Regions from separate parts of the Pseudomonas sp. S2_A05 genome, predicted to be linked through region 1. Evidence: predicted binding sites of a transcription regulator. Region 1 holds the regulator's gene; the other holds the start of a gene.
The links. The regulator sigma-54, encoded in region 1, starts transcription at its own class of promoters, with help from an activator protein. The targets are predictions, from matches to a motif close to ANTGGCATNNANNTTGCTNT.
Positions count from the first base shown of each region.

Region 2: a site for sigma-54 is predicted at 1,524-1,543, ahead of flhA (flagellar biosynthesis protein FlhA). Genes of this name have one in related genera too.

Region 1 covers NZ_CP162775.1:5,713,656-5,722,527, forward strand. Annotated here, with positions in the region: gene yjgA (ribosome biogenesis factor YjgA) at 1-253, opposite strand, end outside; partial or broken gene pmbA (metalloprotease PmbA) at 362-1,709, shown strand; partial or broken gene AB4O12_RS25750 (FagA protein) at 1,962-2,042, shown strand; partial or broken gene AB4O12_RS25755 (hypothetical protein) at 2,036-2,152, shown strand; gene AB4O12_RS25760 (hypothetical protein) at 2,180-2,620, shown strand; gene AB4O12_RS25765 (superoxide dismutase) at 2,622-3,233, shown strand; gene AB4O12_RS25770 (ZIP family metal transporter) at 3,263-4,156, shown strand; gene AB4O12_RS25775 (HPr family phosphocarrier protein) at 4,191-4,466, opposite strand; gene rapZ (RNase adapter RapZ) at 4,482-5,339, opposite strand; gene ptsN (PTS IIA-like nitrogen regulatory protein PtsN) at 5,342-5,806, opposite strand; gene hpf (ribosome hibernation-promoting factor, HPF/YfiA family) at 5,818-6,126, opposite strand; gene AB4O12_RS25795 (RNA polymerase factor sigma-54) at 6,200-7,690, opposite strand; gene lptB (LPS export ABC transporter ATP-binding protein) at 7,857-8,582, opposite strand; gene lptA (lipopolysaccharide transport periplasmic protein LptA) at 8,582-8,872, opposite strand, start outside.
Region 2 covers NZ_CP162775.1:449,955-458,826, reverse strand. Annotated here, with positions in the region: gene flhA (flagellar biosynthesis protein FlhA) at 1-1,464, opposite strand, end outside; partial or broken gene AB4O12_RS02150 (DUF6124 family protein) at 2,085-2,443, shown strand; gene AB4O12_RS02145 (Ig-like domain-containing protein) at 2,720-4,921, shown strand; gene AB4O12_RS02140 (Ig-like domain-containing protein) at 5,115-7,427, shown strand; partial or broken gene AB4O12_RS02135 (DUF6124 family protein) at 7,453-7,670, shown strand; gene AB4O12_RS02130 (hypothetical protein) at 7,908-8,144, opposite strand; gene flhB (flagellar biosynthesis protein FlhB) at 8,284-8,872, opposite strand, start outside.

The DNA of each region.
Region 1 (8,872 bases):
TCGCGTCAGTGTCCTGGTCGCGCATCAGTTTGCCGATGAACTGCAAATGCCGTTTACGCGCGATGTTCGCGGTGTGCTTGGGCGCATCGGCCAATGCCCGGCGCAAAGCGTCGGTCAACGGCAGTTTGGCGACCAGATCAGGCTTGAGTGTGGTCAGGCGCTCGCCGAGGTCAACCAGCGCATGCAACTCGCGTTTGACCTGAGATTTGCTTTTTTCTCCCGTATCGAGGGAGTCGTCGTAAGAATCAACCATGGTGGCAGTCCGCAAAGAAACGCCGCCATGATAACCAGTCGGGGGCCGCTTGTCCGGCCCGGTCGCTCGATGACCCCAGCCGAAAGCAGAATTTGAGTGGAGATGAGCATGAGTGCAGTTCAAAGCGTCGGCCCGCAGGCATTGCCGGCACTGCAAGAACAGGTCGAGCAGATCATCGCCGAAGCCAAGCGCCAGGGCGCCAGCGCCTGTGAAGTCGCGGTGTCGCTGGAGCAGGGGCTGTCGACCTCGGTGCGTCAGCGCGAGGTCGAAACCGTTGAATTCAATCGTGATCAGGGTTTTGGCATCACCCTGTACGTCGGCCGGCGCAAAGGCTCGGCCAGCACCTCGGCCACCGGGCCGGAGGCGATTCGTGAAACCGTCGCTGCAGCACTCGCGATCGCCAAACACACCTCCGAGGACGAAGCCTCGGGTCTGGCCGACGCCGCACTGATGGCCAGGGATGTGCAGGATTTCGACCTGTTCCACGAATGGGACATCACCCCGGAACAGGCCATTGAGAAGGCTTTGCTCTGCGAGGCAGCGGCGTTCGATGCCGATGCGCGGATCAAGAACGCCGACGGCACCACCCTCAGCACCCATCAGGGCTGCCGGGTTTATGGCAACAGCCACGGTTTCATCGGCGGTTACGCGTCGACCCGGCACAGCCTGAGTTGCGTGATGATCGCCGAAGCTGACGGGCAGATGCAGCGCGATTACTGGTATGACGTCAATCGCCAGGGCAGTCTGCTCGCCGATCCGGTGAGCATCGGCCAGCGTGCAGCGCAACGGGCGGCGAGCCGTCTGGGCGCGCGTCCGGTGCCGACCTGTGAAGTGCCGGTGCTGTTTTCCGCTGAGCTGGCGGGCGGTCTGTTCGGCAGCTTCCTCTCGGCAGTATCCGGCGGCAGTCTGTATCGCAAATCGTCGTTTCTCGAAGGCACACTGGGGCAGAAGCTGTTCCCGGAATGGCTGACCATCGATGAGCGTCCGCATCTGATGCGCGCCATGGGCAGTGCTTCCTACGACGGTGATGGCCTGGCGACTTACGCGAAACCGTTCGTCGAAAAGGGCGAGTTGGTCTCCTACATCCTCGGTACCTACTCAGGGCGCAAGCTGGGCATGCCGAGCACCGCCAACGCGGGCGGTGTGCACAACCTGTTCGTCACCCACGGTGATGAGGATCAGGCAGCGCTGTTGAAGCGCATGGGCCGAGGACTGCTGGTCACCGAATTGATGGGCCATGGCCTGAACATGGTCACCGGTGACTATTCGCGCGGTGCGGCGGGCTTCTGGGTCGAGAACGGCGAGATCCAGTTCGCTGTGCAGGAAGTGACCATCGCCGGCAACATGCGCGACATGTTCAAGCAGATTGTCGCGGTGGGTAATGATCTGGAGCTGCGCAGCAACTATTCGCACCGGGTCTGTGTTGATCGAGCGGATGACTGTCGCCGGCAGCTAAGCCGCGAATCCGCCAACAAAAAAAGGCGCGCCATCCGTTGTGGATGGCGCGCCTTTTTTATTCGCTTCGCACAAATCCCTTGTGGGAGCGAGCCTGCTCGCGAAAGCGGTGGATCAGTTGCAAATGTGCTGGCTGACACGGCGCATTCGCGAGCAGGCTCGCTCCCACAAATGAACAGCGCAAACTCGAACGCTTGTTTTGGTTCTCATTATCATCTAATAATAAATCTCATTTCCGGACGAGTCACGGATCATGAGTTCTGCCTTGCACGAGCAGCCCTACCTCGAAAGCTGGCGCTGGATGAGTCGTCAGATCCGTTGCGCGCTAAAGCCTGCAAGGAAGGCCGTGCGGTAATCGACGTCGCCCTGGAACACACCCGCCTGTCGCGCAGTCAGCTGAAAGAGTTGCTCAACCCCGAGAAACTCACCGCCGGCGGCGTGTAAACCCCGCAACCGCTTTGGAGGCTCATCATGGAGCACTGGAAACGCACGATCGAACGGGCCAATCGCTGCTTCATGCTGGGCGAACTGATCGACGCCCGCGAGGCTTACCTGCAAGCCCTGGCCCTGGCGCAAGTGTTGTTCGAACGCTGGGCGGATGCCGACGAAGCGGTGGCGGCCTGCGTCGTCTCACATCACAACCTGGCTGACCTGCATCTGCGCCTGAACCAACCGGAGGAGAGCGCCGAATATCTCTGTGCCATCCATCAACGTTTGTTGCAGACCATGCAGGACGAGCGCTTGCGTCCGGCCCTGCGTGAGGCGGCGCTGCGCCAGAGCAGCAAGACCTATGTCGAACTGTTGAACTTCATCAGCGAGCACGGCGAATACCCACGCACCCAGCGCCTGCTGCATCCGGACACCGGCAATGCCCGCCGCGCCGCAACTTCTCATCAGTATGGAGTCCATTGAAATGGCTTTTACCTTGCCTGCCTTGCCTTACGCCTACGATGCCCTCGAGCCGCACATCGATGCGCAGACCATGGAAATCCATTACACCAAGCATCACCAGACCTACATCAACAACCTCAACGCCGCCGTGGAAGGCACCGAGTTCGCCGAGTGGCCGGTGGAAAAACTCGTCGCCAGCGTGCAGCAACTGCCGGAAAAACTTCGCGCGGCGGTGATCAATCAGGGCGGCGGCCACGCCAACCATTCGCTGTTCTGGGAAGTGATGGTGCCCAACGGTGGCGGCAAGCCCAGCGGCGCGCTGGCCAAGGCCATCGACGAGCAACTGGGCGGACTCGACAGTTTCAAGGAAGCGTTCACCAAAGCCGCGCTGACCCGTTTTGGCAGCGGCTGGGCGTGGCTGAGCGTGACACCGGATAAAAAACTGGTCGTGGAAAGCAGCGGCAACCAGGACAGCCCGTTGATGAACGGCAACACCCCGATCCTTGGCCTCGATGTCTGGGAGCACGCTTACTACCTGCGTTACCAGAACCGTCGCCCGGAATACATCAACGCGTTCTACAACGTGATCAACTGGCCGGAAGTTGCTGCGCGCTATCAGGCCGCACTGGTTTAAGCCTTCAATAAAAACAATCAGGGCTGACTATGGGCACGGAAACACTGGCGATTGGCAGTGGGCGCATGTTTCGTTACGCGGTGGGTTCGCTTTTGCTGTTGGCGGGTATGACTTTACTGGTCGCCCACGCTTTGCAATGGCTGAATCTGGAACCGAGGCTGTTACGTGCCTTGCAGGGCGGTGCCATCTGCGCCTTGGGCACGGCGCTTGGCGCGGTGCCGGTGCTGGTGATCCGGCGCATGCCGCAGGCACTCAGCGACACCTTGCTGGGATTTGGTGCCGGGGTGATGCTGGCGGCGACGGCGTTTTCGTTGATCGTGCCGGGCATAGCTGCAGCTGAGAGCCTTGGCCTGACGCCGTGGGCCGCCAGTGGCCTGATCTGCTTCGGCATCCTGCTCGGTGCGTTCGGTCTGTATCTGGTGGATCGGCGCATTTGCGGTGCCTCGCCGGAGATGCTCGTCGGCACGTTGGAGCATCCGGTGATTCCACCGCGAATCTGGCTGTTCGTGTTCGCCATCATCGCGCACAACATTCCGGAAGGCATGGCGGTTGGCGTATCTGCCGGAGGCGGGATGGCGGACGCCGACAGTCTGGCGATGGGCATTGCGTTGCAGGATGTGCCGGAAGGACTGGTGATTGCTCTGGTGCTGGCCGGGGCGGGAATGTCGCGGGTCAGGGCGTTTCTGATCGGCGCGGCGTCGGGGCTGGTCGAACCGATATTTGCGCTGCTGTGTGCGTGGCTCGTGAGTCTGGCTCAGGTGCTGTTGCCGTTGGGGCTGGCACTGGCGGCGGGGGCGATGTTGCTGGTGGTGACCCACGAAGTGATCCCGGAATCGCGCCGTCATGGGCATGACAAGCTGGCCAGTCTGGGCCTTCTGATCGGGTTTTGTCTGATGATGGTGATGGATACGGCGTTGGGGTGAATGGAGGCGAGGAACAGTGTCCCCGCCTCAAGGATTATTCACCTTCGTCGAAATACCTTTCGATCAGATCGACCAATGCGTCCATGGCTTCCTGAGCCTGTTCGCCTTCGGTGCTCAAATGGATCTTGGTGCCTTTACCCGCCGCGAGCATCATCATTGCCATGATGCTCTTGCCGTCGACAGTCGTTTCAGGTGTGCGTCCCACTCGGATCGTGCAGTCTGGATACTGACCCGCCACGCCGACAAATTTGGCCGATGCCCGGGCATGCAGGCCCAGCTTATTGATGATTTCGATTTCACGAGCAGGCATCGCGGTGTAAATCCTTTAGGTGAGGTCGCGGTGGCGAACCTGGACGTTCTTCAGGGTTTTCTGCAGGGCCTGACCCAGTCGTTCGGTCAGGTAGACGGAGCGGTGATGCCCGCCGGTGCAGCCAATGGCAATGGTGACGTAGGCGCGGTTGCTGGCGGCGAAGCGTGGCAGCCACTTGTTCAGGTAGGCGTAGATGTCCTGATACATTTCTTCGACATCCGGCTGCTGCGCCAGGTACTCGGCCACCGGTGCATCAAGGCCCGACTGAGCGCGCAGCTCCGGTTTCCAGTACGGATTGGGCAGGCAGCGCACGTCGAACACCAGGTCGGCGTCGACCGGCATGCCGCGCTTGAAGCCGAACGACTCGACCAGAAACGCCGTACCGGGCTCCGGTTGATTCAACAGGCGCAACTTGATGGTGTCGCGCAGTTGATACAGATTCAGACTGGTGGTGTTGATCTTCAGGTCGGCCAGATCGGCGATCGGACCGAGCAGGGCGGTTTCGTCGTGAATCGCCTCGGCCAGTGAGCGATTGGCGTTGCTCAGCGGGTGACGACGACGGGTCTCGGAAAAACGCTTGAGCAGGGTTTCTTCATCGGCGTCCAGGTACAGCACATCGCACTTGATATGCTTGGCACGCACGTCTTCGAGCAACTCAGGGAAACGTGACAGATGGCTGGGCAGGTTGCGCGCATCGATCGACACGGCGACCAGCGGCTGCGCCAGTTCTGTGTGAATCAGCGCTCGCTCGGCCAGTTCCGGCAGCAAACCGGCCGGCAGATTGTCGATGCAGTAGTAGCCGTTGTCCTCAAGGACATTCAGGGCGGTACTTTTACCCGAGCCCGAACGGCCACTGACAATGATCAAACGCATGATTAGTGCCCGTTCTGCTCGTCCAGTACAACCTGGTACAAGGCTTCATTGCTCGGAGCGCTGCGCAATTTGTCGCGCACTTCCTTGCGGTCGAGCATGCTGGCGATCTGGCGCAACAACTCCAGATGCGCGTCGGTTGCGGCTTCCGGGACCAGCAGTACGAACAACAGGTCCACCGGAGCGCCGTCGATGGCGTCGAAATCGATCGGGGCTTCGAGGTGCAGCAGGGCGCTCACTGGCCCCGCGCAGCCCTTGAGGCGGCAGTGGGGAATGGCGATGCCGTTGCCAAAACCGGTGGAGCCGAGTTTTTCACGGGCGATCAGCGCCTCGAAGACATCCTGCATCGCCAGATCCGGCACTTCGCGGTGGATCAGGTTGGCAATCTGTTCGAGGGCTTTTTTCTTGCTGCCGCCCGGCGCGTTCACTTGGGAACGGCCGGGGGTCAGGATGGTTTCAAGTCGGATCATGGATAGGGGTGTTAACGACCGGTCGCGCCCTGGAGGAGGCTCTGGGTCTTTTCCTTATGCTTTTTGAGTTGGCGATCCAGCTTGTCGGTAAGTGAGTCGATCGCAGCGTACATGTCGGTATCTTCTGCGTTTGCGACCACTTCACTGCCGGGAATATGCAAGGTGGCTTCGATCTTCTGTTTCAGCTTTTCGACGCACATCGTGACCTGCACGTTGGTGATCTTGTCGAAATGTCGCTCCAGTCGCTGGAGTTTTTCCTCGATGTAGGAACGCAGAGGTTGGGTCACTTCCAGTTGGTGTCCACTGATGTTGACTTGCATACAGCTTCTCCTTCGTTGCCAGTGCATAAAGCGGCAGGCCGAAAAGCCTGCCACTGGAACGCTGTAACGTGGCTTACATCAACCGCTTGCGTTCGCTCGAAGGCGCGATTCCGAGGGATTCGCGGTACTTGGCGACGGTGCGGCGAGCCACCTGAATGCCTTGTGCCTCCAGTAAACCAGCGATCTTGCTGTCACTCAACGGCTTTTTCTGATTTTCCGCAGCGACCAGTTTCTTGATGATCGCGCGGATCGCCGTGGACGAGCATTCGCCGCCTTCGGAGGTGCTGACGTGGCTGGAGAAAAAGTATTTCAGCTCATAAATACCGCGCGGGGTATGCATGAATTTTTGTGTGGTCACCCGGGAAATCGTCGATTCGTGCATGCCGACCGCTTCGGCGATGTCATGCAATACCAACGGCTTCATTGCTTCGTCGCCGTATTCGAGGAAGCCGCGCTGATGTTCGACGATCTGCGTGGCCACTTTCATCAGGGTTTCGTTGCGGCTCTGCAGGCTCTTGATGAACCAGCGGGCCTCCTGCAACTGGTTGCGCATGAAAGTGTTGTCGGCGCTGGTGTCGGCACGCTTCACGAAACCGGCGTACTGGGCGTTGACGCGCAGGCGAGGCACCGATTCCTGGTTCAGCTCGACCAGCCAGCGCTCGTTGTCCTTGCGCACGATCACGTCGGGAATGACGTATTCGGCTTCGGTCGACTCGATCTGTGAGCCGGGACGCGGATTGAGGCTCTGCACCAGTTCGATGACCTGGCGCAGCTCGTCTTCCTTGAGCTTCATGCGCCGCATCAACTGGCTGTAATCGCGGCTGCCGAGCAGGTCGATGTAATCGGCGACCAGACGCTTGGCCTCGGTCAGCCACGGCGTCTTCGCGGGCAGCTGGCGCAATTGCAGCAGCAGGCATTCGCTGAGGTTGCGTGCGCCGATACCGGCGGGCTCGAATTGCTGGATGCGATGCAGGACAGCTTCGATTTCGTCGAGCTCGATGTCCAGTTCCGGGTCGAACGCTTCAAGAATCTCTTCGAGTGTTTCGTCCAGATAGCCCTGATTGTTGATGCAGTCGATCAGAGTCACGGCGATCAGGCGATCGGTGTCGGACATCGGTGCCAGGTTCAGTTGCCAGAGCAGATGGCTTTGCAGGCTCTCGCCGGCCGACGTGCGGGTGGTGAAATCCCACTCATCGTCATCGCTGCTCGGCAGGCTGCTGGCGCTGGTCTGGTAGACGTCTTCCCAGGCAGTATCCACTGGCAGTTCGTTGGGGATACGCTCGTTCCAATCGCCATCCTCGAGGTTATCCACCGTCGGGGCGGTTTCCTGGTAGGAGGGTTCCTGGATTTCGGCGGGCTTCTGTTCGGCGTTGTCGGCCAGCGGATCGGCGTTGTCGAAGTCGTCGCCTTCTTCCTGGCGCTCGAGCATCGGATTGGATTCCAGAGCCTCCTGGATCTCCTGTTGCAGGTCCAGGGTCGACAATTGGAGCAGGCGGATGGCCTGTTGCAGCTGCGGTGTCATCGTCAGCTGCTGGCCCATTCTCAAGACTAGCGATGGTTTCATGGCAGGGGCTTAACACCTTATTCGCCGGCGCTTTGCGCCATCCACTACAGGGCGCCGAAGCGCCAAACTTAAGCAAATTATATGCCTGAAACTGAAGTGTTTGCCTAGAGCGCTGTAACAATTAAAGCGGATAAATGCGCCTTGAATCGATACAGCGCTGTCGCGCTTACAGGCGGAACTCGTGACCCAGATACACTTCCTTGACCAGATCGTTGGCCAGGATGGTCTCGGCATCGCCTTCAGCGATCAGTTGACCGTCGTTGACGATGTAAGCGGTTTCGCAAATATCCAGCGTCTCACGCACGTTGTGGTCGGTGATCAGCACGCCGATGCCCTTGGCCTTGAGGTGATGGATGATCTGCTTGATGTCGCCGACCGAGATCGGGTCAACGCCGGCGAACGGTTCGTCGAGCAGTATGAATTTCGGTGCCGTCGCCAGGGCGCGAGCGATTTCCACCCGGCGGCGTTCACCACCGGACAGGCTCATGCCGAGGTTGTCGCGGATGTGGCTGATGTGGAATTCCTGCAGCAGGCTTTCCAGCTCCTTGCGACGACCGGCCTTGTCCAGCTCCGGGCGGGTCTCGAGGATCGCCATGATGTTGTCGGCGACCGACAGTTTACGGAAGATCGACGCTTCTTGCGGCAGATAGCCGATACCGGCCTTGGCGCGGCCGTGCATCGGCTGGTGGCTGACGTCCAGATCATCGATCAGCACACGGCCCTGATCTGCCTGCACCAGGCCAACGATCATGTAGAAGCACGTAGTCTTGCCGGCGCCGTTCGGGCCGAGCAAGCCGACGATCTGCCCGCTGTCGATCGACAGGCTGACGTCACGCACGACCTGGCGGCTTTTATAGGCCTTGGCCAGGTGCTGAGCTTTCAGAGTTGCCATTACTGGGATTTCTCTTCGGTTTTCTTCTTCGGCTGGATCACCATGTCGATGCGCGGACGCGATTCGGTGACCTTGCTGCCCGTGGCGCGACCGGCGCTGGCCAGCTTCTTCACGGTGTCGTAGACGATTTTTTCGCCCTGGGTGACGTTGTTATCCTTGTCGATAACCTTGGCCTTGTCGATCAGCACCACCCGGTTCTGCTGGGCGTGGTATTGAATCGTCACGCCGTAGCCCTTGACCGGGTTGGCGTCGCCCTGGGTCTGCAACTGCTCGAAGTAAGCCAGGTTGCC
Region 2 (8,872 bases), 710 kb from region 1:
GTAGCCGAGCGATTGCGCCTGGGCGCGCTGGCTGATTTCGATCCACACCGCCTCCAGGCCGAAAGCCGGATCTTTGGCGTTGATCCCGTTGAGCGAGCCGTAGACCTGACCCGGGTTGATCGCCAGTTCGCGATCCGGGTAGATCTCGGCCTCGGCGAGAATCACGCCCATCAGCGTCAGCCGATACGCGCTCGGCGCCAGATCGAGGTTGTCGCGGATATGCACGGTCGGCATCAGAAAGCCCAGATCCTGCGAGAGCTTCTTGCGCACACCCTTGATCCGCGCGAGCAATTGCCCACCCTGATTGCGGTCCACCAGCGGAATCAGGCGATAGCCGACTTCCAGGCCGATCATGTCGATCGGCGTCACGTCGTCCCAGCCCAGCTCTTTGGTTTCCATGGCGCGGGCCGGCGACGGCAGCAGTTCCTGCTGACGCTTGACCTCTTCCAGCGCCACGACCTTGGCGACGTTCTGCTTCTTCCAGAACAGGTACGCGCCGCCTGCGGCCAGCGCGGCCATGCTCAGGAAGGAGAAGTGCGGCATGCCCGGCACCAGACCCATCACCGCCATCAAACCAGCGGCCACGGCCAGTGCTTTCGGCGAGGCGAACATCTGGCGGTTGATCTGCTTGCCCATGTCTTCCGAGCCGGAAGCACGGGTCACCATGATCGCCGCCGCTGTAGATAACAACAGTGATGGCAATTGCGCCACTAAACCGTCACCGATAGTCAGCAAGGCGTAAACCTTGCCCGCATCGCCGAAGCTCATGCCGTGCTGGAAGATACCCACGGCCATGCCGCCGATAAGGTTGATGAACAGAATCAGCAGGCCGGCGATGGCGTCACCACGGACGAACTTGCTGGCACCGTCCATCGAACCGTAGAACTCCGCCTCCTGGGCAACTTCCTGACGGCGCGATTTGGCCTGGTTCTGGTCAATCAAACCGGCGTTGAGGTCGGCGTCGATCGCCATTTGTTTGCCGGGCATCGCATCGAGGGTGAAGCGCGCGCTCACCTCGGAAATCCGCCCGGCACCCTTGGTCACCACGACGAAGTTGATGATCATGAGGATCGCGAAGACCACGATACCGACCACGTAGTTACCGCCGATCACCACCTCACCGAACGCCTGAATCACCTTACCAGCCGCGGCATGGCCGTCCTGACCGTGGAGCATTACCACCCGCGTCGAGGCCACGTTCAGCGCCAGTCGCAGCAACGTCGCCACCAGCAGAATCGTCGGGAACACGGCGAAATCCAGCGGCCGCAGCGCGTACACGCAGACCAGCAGGACGACGATCGACAGGGCAATGTTGAAGGTAAAGAAGACGTCGAGCAGGAACGGCGGTACCGGCAACATCATCATCGCCAGCATGACCAGCAGCAACAACGGCACGCCCAGATTGCCTCGACTGAGGTCGGCAACGTTGGTGCGTGCTGTATTGAATAACTGAGTGCGATCCACCGGTTTTCCCCGTTCCTTTAAAGCAAACTTTTGACGCCCCGAACGGGCGCAGGGCGGCTATTGCAAGAAGCTTTCCAACTTTTGCCGGGGAATGAAATAGAGCGGTTTTACTTGGGATTTATCGGCTGATTGGGCTGGCCCCTTCGCGAGCAGGCTCGCTCCCACAGTTTGACATGCATTCCCAATCGGACATTTGGAATACGGCCCCTGTGGGAGCGAGCCTGCTCGCGAAGAGGCCTTCGAATGCGGCGCATTTTTTTCGATTTAAACGAAGCTGTTTACAAGACACCAGCAGACACGGTCTCAAGGCTACAAATCCTTGCGCCATTGCCTACAGCCAAGCCAGAATCCGCCGGCTTGTGCACCTGGGGGTCGGATTCTATTGTGGTCCGGTCGCTGACGAATCAGCGATCGGGTTTAGCGACCCGGATCTTGAATAGGTGCATCAGCGTTCCATGCTTTGTCGCGGGTTCAGTATCTGCGACTGCGCCATGGTGGCTGTATGTGGGAGACCTTCGGGTCTGCCGGGTGCCTATAACCGGTTCGCTAACCTGCGTACAGCCGCCACCTTACTGTTTAGCGACAGTGCCTGACGGCTCCACTTATATAGGAGCTTCACCATGATCAAACCAACACCCAACCCGCCCGAATCCGACCCCACCTCCCCCTACGAATCCCTCGACTCAAAAAACTCCACCAAGCCGCCGACCGCGCCCTCGACCACTACCTCTGCCCACCCGGCTCGACCCCACCGCCGTTCAGCCCCCGCGCCATGTACGCCGTCACCGCCGACACCAAAAACGAAGACCTGCTGGCCAACGCCTGCGAAACCCTCGCCTCGGCCAAAACCATCGCCCAGGAATTCGCCGGGCTGGTCAAACCATCGCAGCGCCGAACGCTGATGGGGATTGCGCAACTGATCATGCTCGGGGAACTGGCGGTAAATCGGGTGCTGGATAATCTGGAGTTGCCTGGATGATGCGGTTCGGCTGAGTGATTCGAGTGAGAGAGCCGGCCTTTTGGCGAGCAAGCGCGCTCCCACATTTTGATCTTCTTGGATGCAAATCTTGCAGCGGCTGAAGATCCTGTCGAGTGCAGCTTGCGCGAGCTAGGCCTCTCGGCGGCGCAGGAGCGCCCACTCCTTCAGCGATACCATTGGTCGGAAAACCGTCCCCACCTGTCAGATCTGACAGGTGACGGGCGCCTCGTTCTGCGTTGTGATGAACCTTGCCTGCCATTGTTCCTGGAGAACAGAATGAGCGTTCAAGTCCATTCAACCGAAGCCAACGCTGCCCTGGCCTTGTATCCCGTGTACCCCCCGCAATGGATAACACCGGTGCTGCCTCCAGGTACTGCCGATGGTGGCCTTCCTCTCTCGGCATTCACTCCATCTGGGGTAGAACTTGTCATCGACCCCATAACCGGCTTGCGGAATTGGGTCATGGCGGCTTATGACGTCGTGACTATTTTTGTCAACGGAGTCAACACCGGCATCAGCAAAACCATCTATCCCGGTGAGGAGCAGGAACGCATTCTTTTGCACGTGCCGGCGAGCTGGTTCACAAACGGTGTCAACGATGTCCGCTACAGAGTGACCCGAGCCAGCGGTAACGACGCTGACTCACCCACACTTAAGCTGCTCTACAACAACCCGGCGCCTACCGTCACCGTCAGCCATCCACCCAGCGTCGCACCGGGGCAGACGGCAGTCATCACGATCACCGTCGGTTACTCACGGCCTCACGACACGGTCACGCTCACCATAGGCACCTGGAGCATCACATTTCCCAACCCCACAAGCCCGATCAACCATACCCTGACGGCTGCCGAATTGCAGTTGATTGGCGACGGCACCCATTCGGTCTTCGCCAGGGTGCGCGATCAATTGACCAACAACAATGAGTCGGCGACGACCCCGATCACTATCACCGCCAATCAGAAGGTGTACAACTCGCCGATAATCGCTGAGGCCGTGGACGGCATGCTCGACGTGGCCGCACTGAGGGGCCAGGACGCCACGCTGCGAGCACGCGACTGGACGGGAATCCAGGTCGGTCAGCAGGTGTGGTTGAAGCTCACCGGCCAGAAACCTGACGGCTCGGCGCACGTCCTGCAATTCTGGAATGGTGACACCCACAAGGTGAATGCGACCTGGGTCAGTCAGGGGTTCTGGGATAAACCGCTGCTCATAGCTTTTCTGAAAGAATTGAAAGAAGGATCGCTGTTGAAACTGGAATTCTGGGTATCGGAGGACAAGAGCAATGACTTCGCTAGCGCCACGCAGTTTCCGTATCAGGTGTATACCGTCATTGGCCTGCAACTTGTCCTGCCACCCCCAACCTTGAACCCGCCCACAGTGCCGATTGACGTTTTGGCTAATCCGGATGGAGTGAAGCTTCAGATAACAGGCTTCGCAGCAGAGAAAGACGATAAGGCTCAATTCGTCCAGGTGAACGCGCCGGCCGGTGCGCCGCCGTTTCCGGTGGTGGATTTTGTTGGTGGGATTGCAGAGATTTCATTGAGCGCTGCGTTTCTGGCGGCTTGGCATGGCAAGGCGATTGAGTTTCGGTGGGATTTGATTCGCGCTGGACAACCGGCCGGGGCATCAGCAATAGCCGGCTTTGATGTCAGGATTATCGCTGATGCAGATCCCCGCTTGCCAACGCCGAACGTGACCCAGGCACAGGATAATAAAACGTTAAACTTAAACAGCTTCACGGGCGATGCGGAAGTGACATTAGATCACTGGACTGGCATTTCGACGGATCAGATTATTAATCTACAGTGCATTGGAGTCGACAACTCTGGCACCCCCCATACAATCGAGCTTCTGACCAACCATCAAATCACTGCGGAAAATATCGAACACGGTTTTATAGAGAGCCTATCAAGAAGCGAGCTCAATAAACTTAAGGACAACGAAGAGATTCAAATTAAAGCATGGGTAGAATTTGCCTCAAGCAACGGCATTCCGACCATAATGCTTCCGACGTTAATCCTCACTCTCATTATAATTCCAAACGAGATAATCATAAACTTTGATAATGAGCCGTCTCGAGCACTGTACACCGGGGAGTCACTCGAAACGCAGTATGTCACTATCACTAATATATCTTCGTCGCACCCCATATCAATATCGCCGGCAAGTGGCAGCGGTGACCCCCCATTACAAAACATTGAGAGGCAAGTAGTTTTTACATCACTGGGAACCTGCCAAATACACTTTAACTTTAAACATGCATTCACATACATCAGCTTTTATCAAGCCTGGGGAAACGTAACAAACAGGGCAAACTATTATGATTCAAAAGGATCTTTCCTAGGATATCAACTTCTGACTCCCACAGTAAAAGATCCCGCGCAACTTATCGAATTTAGAGGCACTGATGTTGCTCGAGTGGAAATAATCACAAATAATGACGCGATCGCCATCGACAATTTTAGATGTGTACGATAAGCCGCCCCGCACCTGAATCAATAAAAAAGGTTAATCCAAGCTCCGGAGTTCGCAAAAAAAACACACACAAAGCGATACCATTGGTCGGAAAACCGTCCCCACCTGTCAGATCTGACAGGTGACGGACGCCTCGTTCTGCGTTGTGATGAACCTTGCCCGCCATTGTTCATCACCAGTGTTCGAGGAGAACAGAATGAGCGTTCAAGTCTATTCAACCGAAGCCAACGCAGCCCTGGCCTTGTATCCCGTGTACCCCCCGCAATGGATAACACCGGTGCTGCCTCCAGGTACTGCCGACGGTGGCCTTCCTCTCTCGGCATTCACTCCATCTGGGGTAGAACTTGTCATCGACCCCATAACCGGCTTGCGGAATTGGGTCATGGCGGCTTATGACGTCGTGACTATTTTTGTCAACGGAGTCAACACCGGCATCAGCAAAACCATCTATCCCGGTGAGGAGCAGGAACGCATTCTTTTGCACGTGCCGGCGAGCTGGTTCACAAACGGTGTCAACGATGTCCGCTACAGAGTGACCCGAGCCAGCGGTAACGACGCTGACTCACCCACACTTAAGCTGCTCTACAACAACCCGGCGCCTACCGTCACCGTCAGCCATCCACCCAGCGTCGCACCGGGGCAGACGGCAGTCATCACGATCACCGTCGGTTACCCACGGCCTCACGACACGGTCACGCTCACCATAGGCACCTGGAGCATCACATTTCCCAACCCCACAAGCCCGATCAACCACACCCTGACGGCTGCAGAATTGCAGTTGATAGGCGACGGCACCCATTCGGTCTTCGCCAGGGTGCGCGATCAATTGACCAACAACAATGAGTCGGCGACGACCCCGATCACTATCACCGCCAATCAGAAGGTGTACAACTCGCCGATAATCGCTGAGGCCGTGGACGGCATGCTCGACGTGGCCGCACTGAGGGGCCAGGACGCCACGCTACGAGCACGCAACTGGACGGGAATCCAGGTCGGTCAGCAGGTGTGGCTGAAGCTCACCGGCCAGAAACCCGACGGCTCGGCGCACGTCCTGCAATTCTGGAATGGTGACACCCACAAGGTGAATGCGACCTGGGTCAGTCAGGGGTTCTGGGATAAACCGCTGCTCATAGCTTTTCTGAAAGAATTGAAAGAAGGATCGCTGTTGAAACTGGAATTCTGGGTATCGGAGGACAAGAGCAATGACTTCGCTAGCGCCACGCGGTTTCCTTATCAGGTGTATACCGTCATTGGCCTGCAATTTGTCCTGCCACCCCCAACCTTGACCCCGCCCACTGTGCCGATTGACGTTTTGGCTAATCTGGATGGAGTGAAGCTTCAGATAACAGGTTTCGCAGCAGAGAAAGACGATAAGGCTCAATTCGTCCAGGTGAACGCGCCGGCCGGTGCGCCGCCGTTTCCGGTGGTGGATTTTGTTGGTGGGATTGCAGAGATTTCATTGAGCGCTGCGTTTCTGGCGGCTTGGCATGGCAAGGCGATTGAGTTTCGGTGGGATTTGATTCGCGCTGGGGTACCAGCCTACGAATCACCATCTGCCAATTTTGATGTTATGAAAATCGCCGATGGAGACCCGCGTTTGCCGACGCCTGACATTGCCGGCAATACCGGCGACTTACTGAACACCACAGAACTCTCACCAGAAGCGCGGATTCTTGCGGCGCGATGGCCGCTGTTCGAACCAAGACAACCGATTTGGGTAACGTGTGCCGGCTTTGACAAGAATGGCAATGCCGTCAGCAAGCATGTGAGGTCGGGGGAGTTCAATGAATCAGCGAACGGCTTGTCAGTGGAAGCGCCAATTGAATGGCTCAAGGCTCTCAAGGACGGGACGAAGCAGACGACAACCGTGAAAGTAAACCTTGATGGGGTCGCCGATGCCGCTAAGGCGGTAGTTCTGCCGTCGCGTATTTATACCGTCAAGGCATTACATCCTTTCACCATAGAAACCGTCCTCATGGAGCTTAATGGTCTGAACATCAATGCTGACTTTCTTGCTCTGACCGGAACTCCAGCACCCGGAACAACCCAAACGCGCTCACCAACCTCTGGCGATGGTGACTATGCCTATTTCTCCAGTTCTACAGATGTAGCGACAGTCGACAGCAACGGACTGGTCAGCGGCTGCAAAAACGGCAGTGCGACTATTACGGTACGAGAAAACAGCACGCAACGAGAAGTTTCGTTCCCCGTCAGAGTGCAGAATGTTACTCGCCTTGTTATGACACCTACCCATACCTACAGCATCGGTGCAGCCATTAATTGGATGAATTCGATAGGTGGATCACCCGTTTCGAATGCAGCCATCGATGTTCTTAAAGTCAAATTCAGGCCACTGGTGTCCAGCGCAGGCGGCTGGTTATGCCGAACTGATGGATGCGGCGCTGGGCACTACCTTTCGGTAGTAACCAATAATCCAAATGCCTGGACAATTTCCTGCTTCACCGGCAACAACTCCCAAGCACATGGTTGGTGCTTGTTACCGGAATGAGTTTGACGCAGGAGCGGCGATCGCCTTGTATGCCGTTACCGCCGACGCCAAAAGTGAAGACCTGCTGGCCAACGGCTGCGACAGCCTTGCCTCGGCCAGAACCATCACCAATGACTTCGCCAACCTCAATCCGCATCACAGCGCAGAACCCTGCTGGGAATCGCGCAACTAATTGTGCTCGGCGAGCTGGCAGTGAGTCGGGCGGTGAGTCATGTGCTGGAGAATCTGGAGTTGCCGCAGTAGCAGGGATTTTTGACGAGCTTGAGTAAAGCGCTGTGGAGGCTGACGTCTTCACGAGCAGGCTCGCTCCCACAGAGATTGGCGTCGATCACAAACCTTTTGTCTAGACGACGGACCTGTGGGAGCGAGCCTGCTCGCGAAAGCGACCCGGTAGCCGATGCATGTCTTCAGGCATAAGAAAACGCCGCATCGTTGAATAAGGGCGGCGTTTTTTCGTTTCGGGGCTTTGCGATCGGTTGCTCAATACCGAAGGATTTTCACTTTCCCATTTTTGGTTCTGGGCAATTCGAACTCGACTTCGCCGCCCACTTTGATCTTCGCCTGCAAGGCCTCAGCCAATGGAACGCTGAATCGGTACTCTTTGGCAGTCAGAAAAAAACCCGTGGCTTCGGCAAAGGAAAGGCATCGTCCCGTCGGCTTCGGCGTGATGGTGCCTTTGCCGGTTTTTTCATCGTAGCTGCTGAAAATACCTTTCATCGTCGTGCTCCCTTGCACTCGCTCGCCTGACCGCGCCAGTACGCAGCTGCATCTTGCATCAAACTGCAAAATCACGGCGACTGCACCTGTCAGAGTTGACAGTAAAGGGGAATCTCAGACAAAAGGCTGCGCAGCAACGTCAGGAATCCCGACGCAAATCCGGCGGAATCGGCAAATCATCCTTCAACGGGTCCGGCCGCTTGCCCTTGCCCGCCTGGTGTTGGCGAATCTGATAGACGTAGGCCAACACCTGCGCCACTGCCAAATACAGCCCGCCAGGAATCTCCTGCTCAAGCTCAGTTGAGTAATAGATCGAGCGCGCCAGCGCAGGCGACTCGAGCAGCATGACGTTGTTGGCCACTGCGATTTCGCGGATTTTCAGGGCGATGAAGTCGCTGCCCTTGGCCAGCAGCACCGGTGCGCCGCCCTTCTCCGAGTCGTACTTGAGCGCGACCGCGTAGTGGGTCGGGTTGGTGATGACCACGTCGGCTTCGGGAATCGCCGCCATCATCCGTCGCTGGGACATTTCGCGCTGGGTCTGGCGAATGCGTTGCTTGACCTCCGGGCGGCCTTCCTGATCCTTGTGTTCGTCGCGCACTTCCTGCTTGGTCATCTTGAGCTTCTTCATGCTCTCCCAGATCTGCACCGGCACGTCGACGGCGGCGATGATGATCAGACCGCAGGCCAGCCACAGCGTGCTCCAGCCCACCAGCAAGACGCTGTGAATG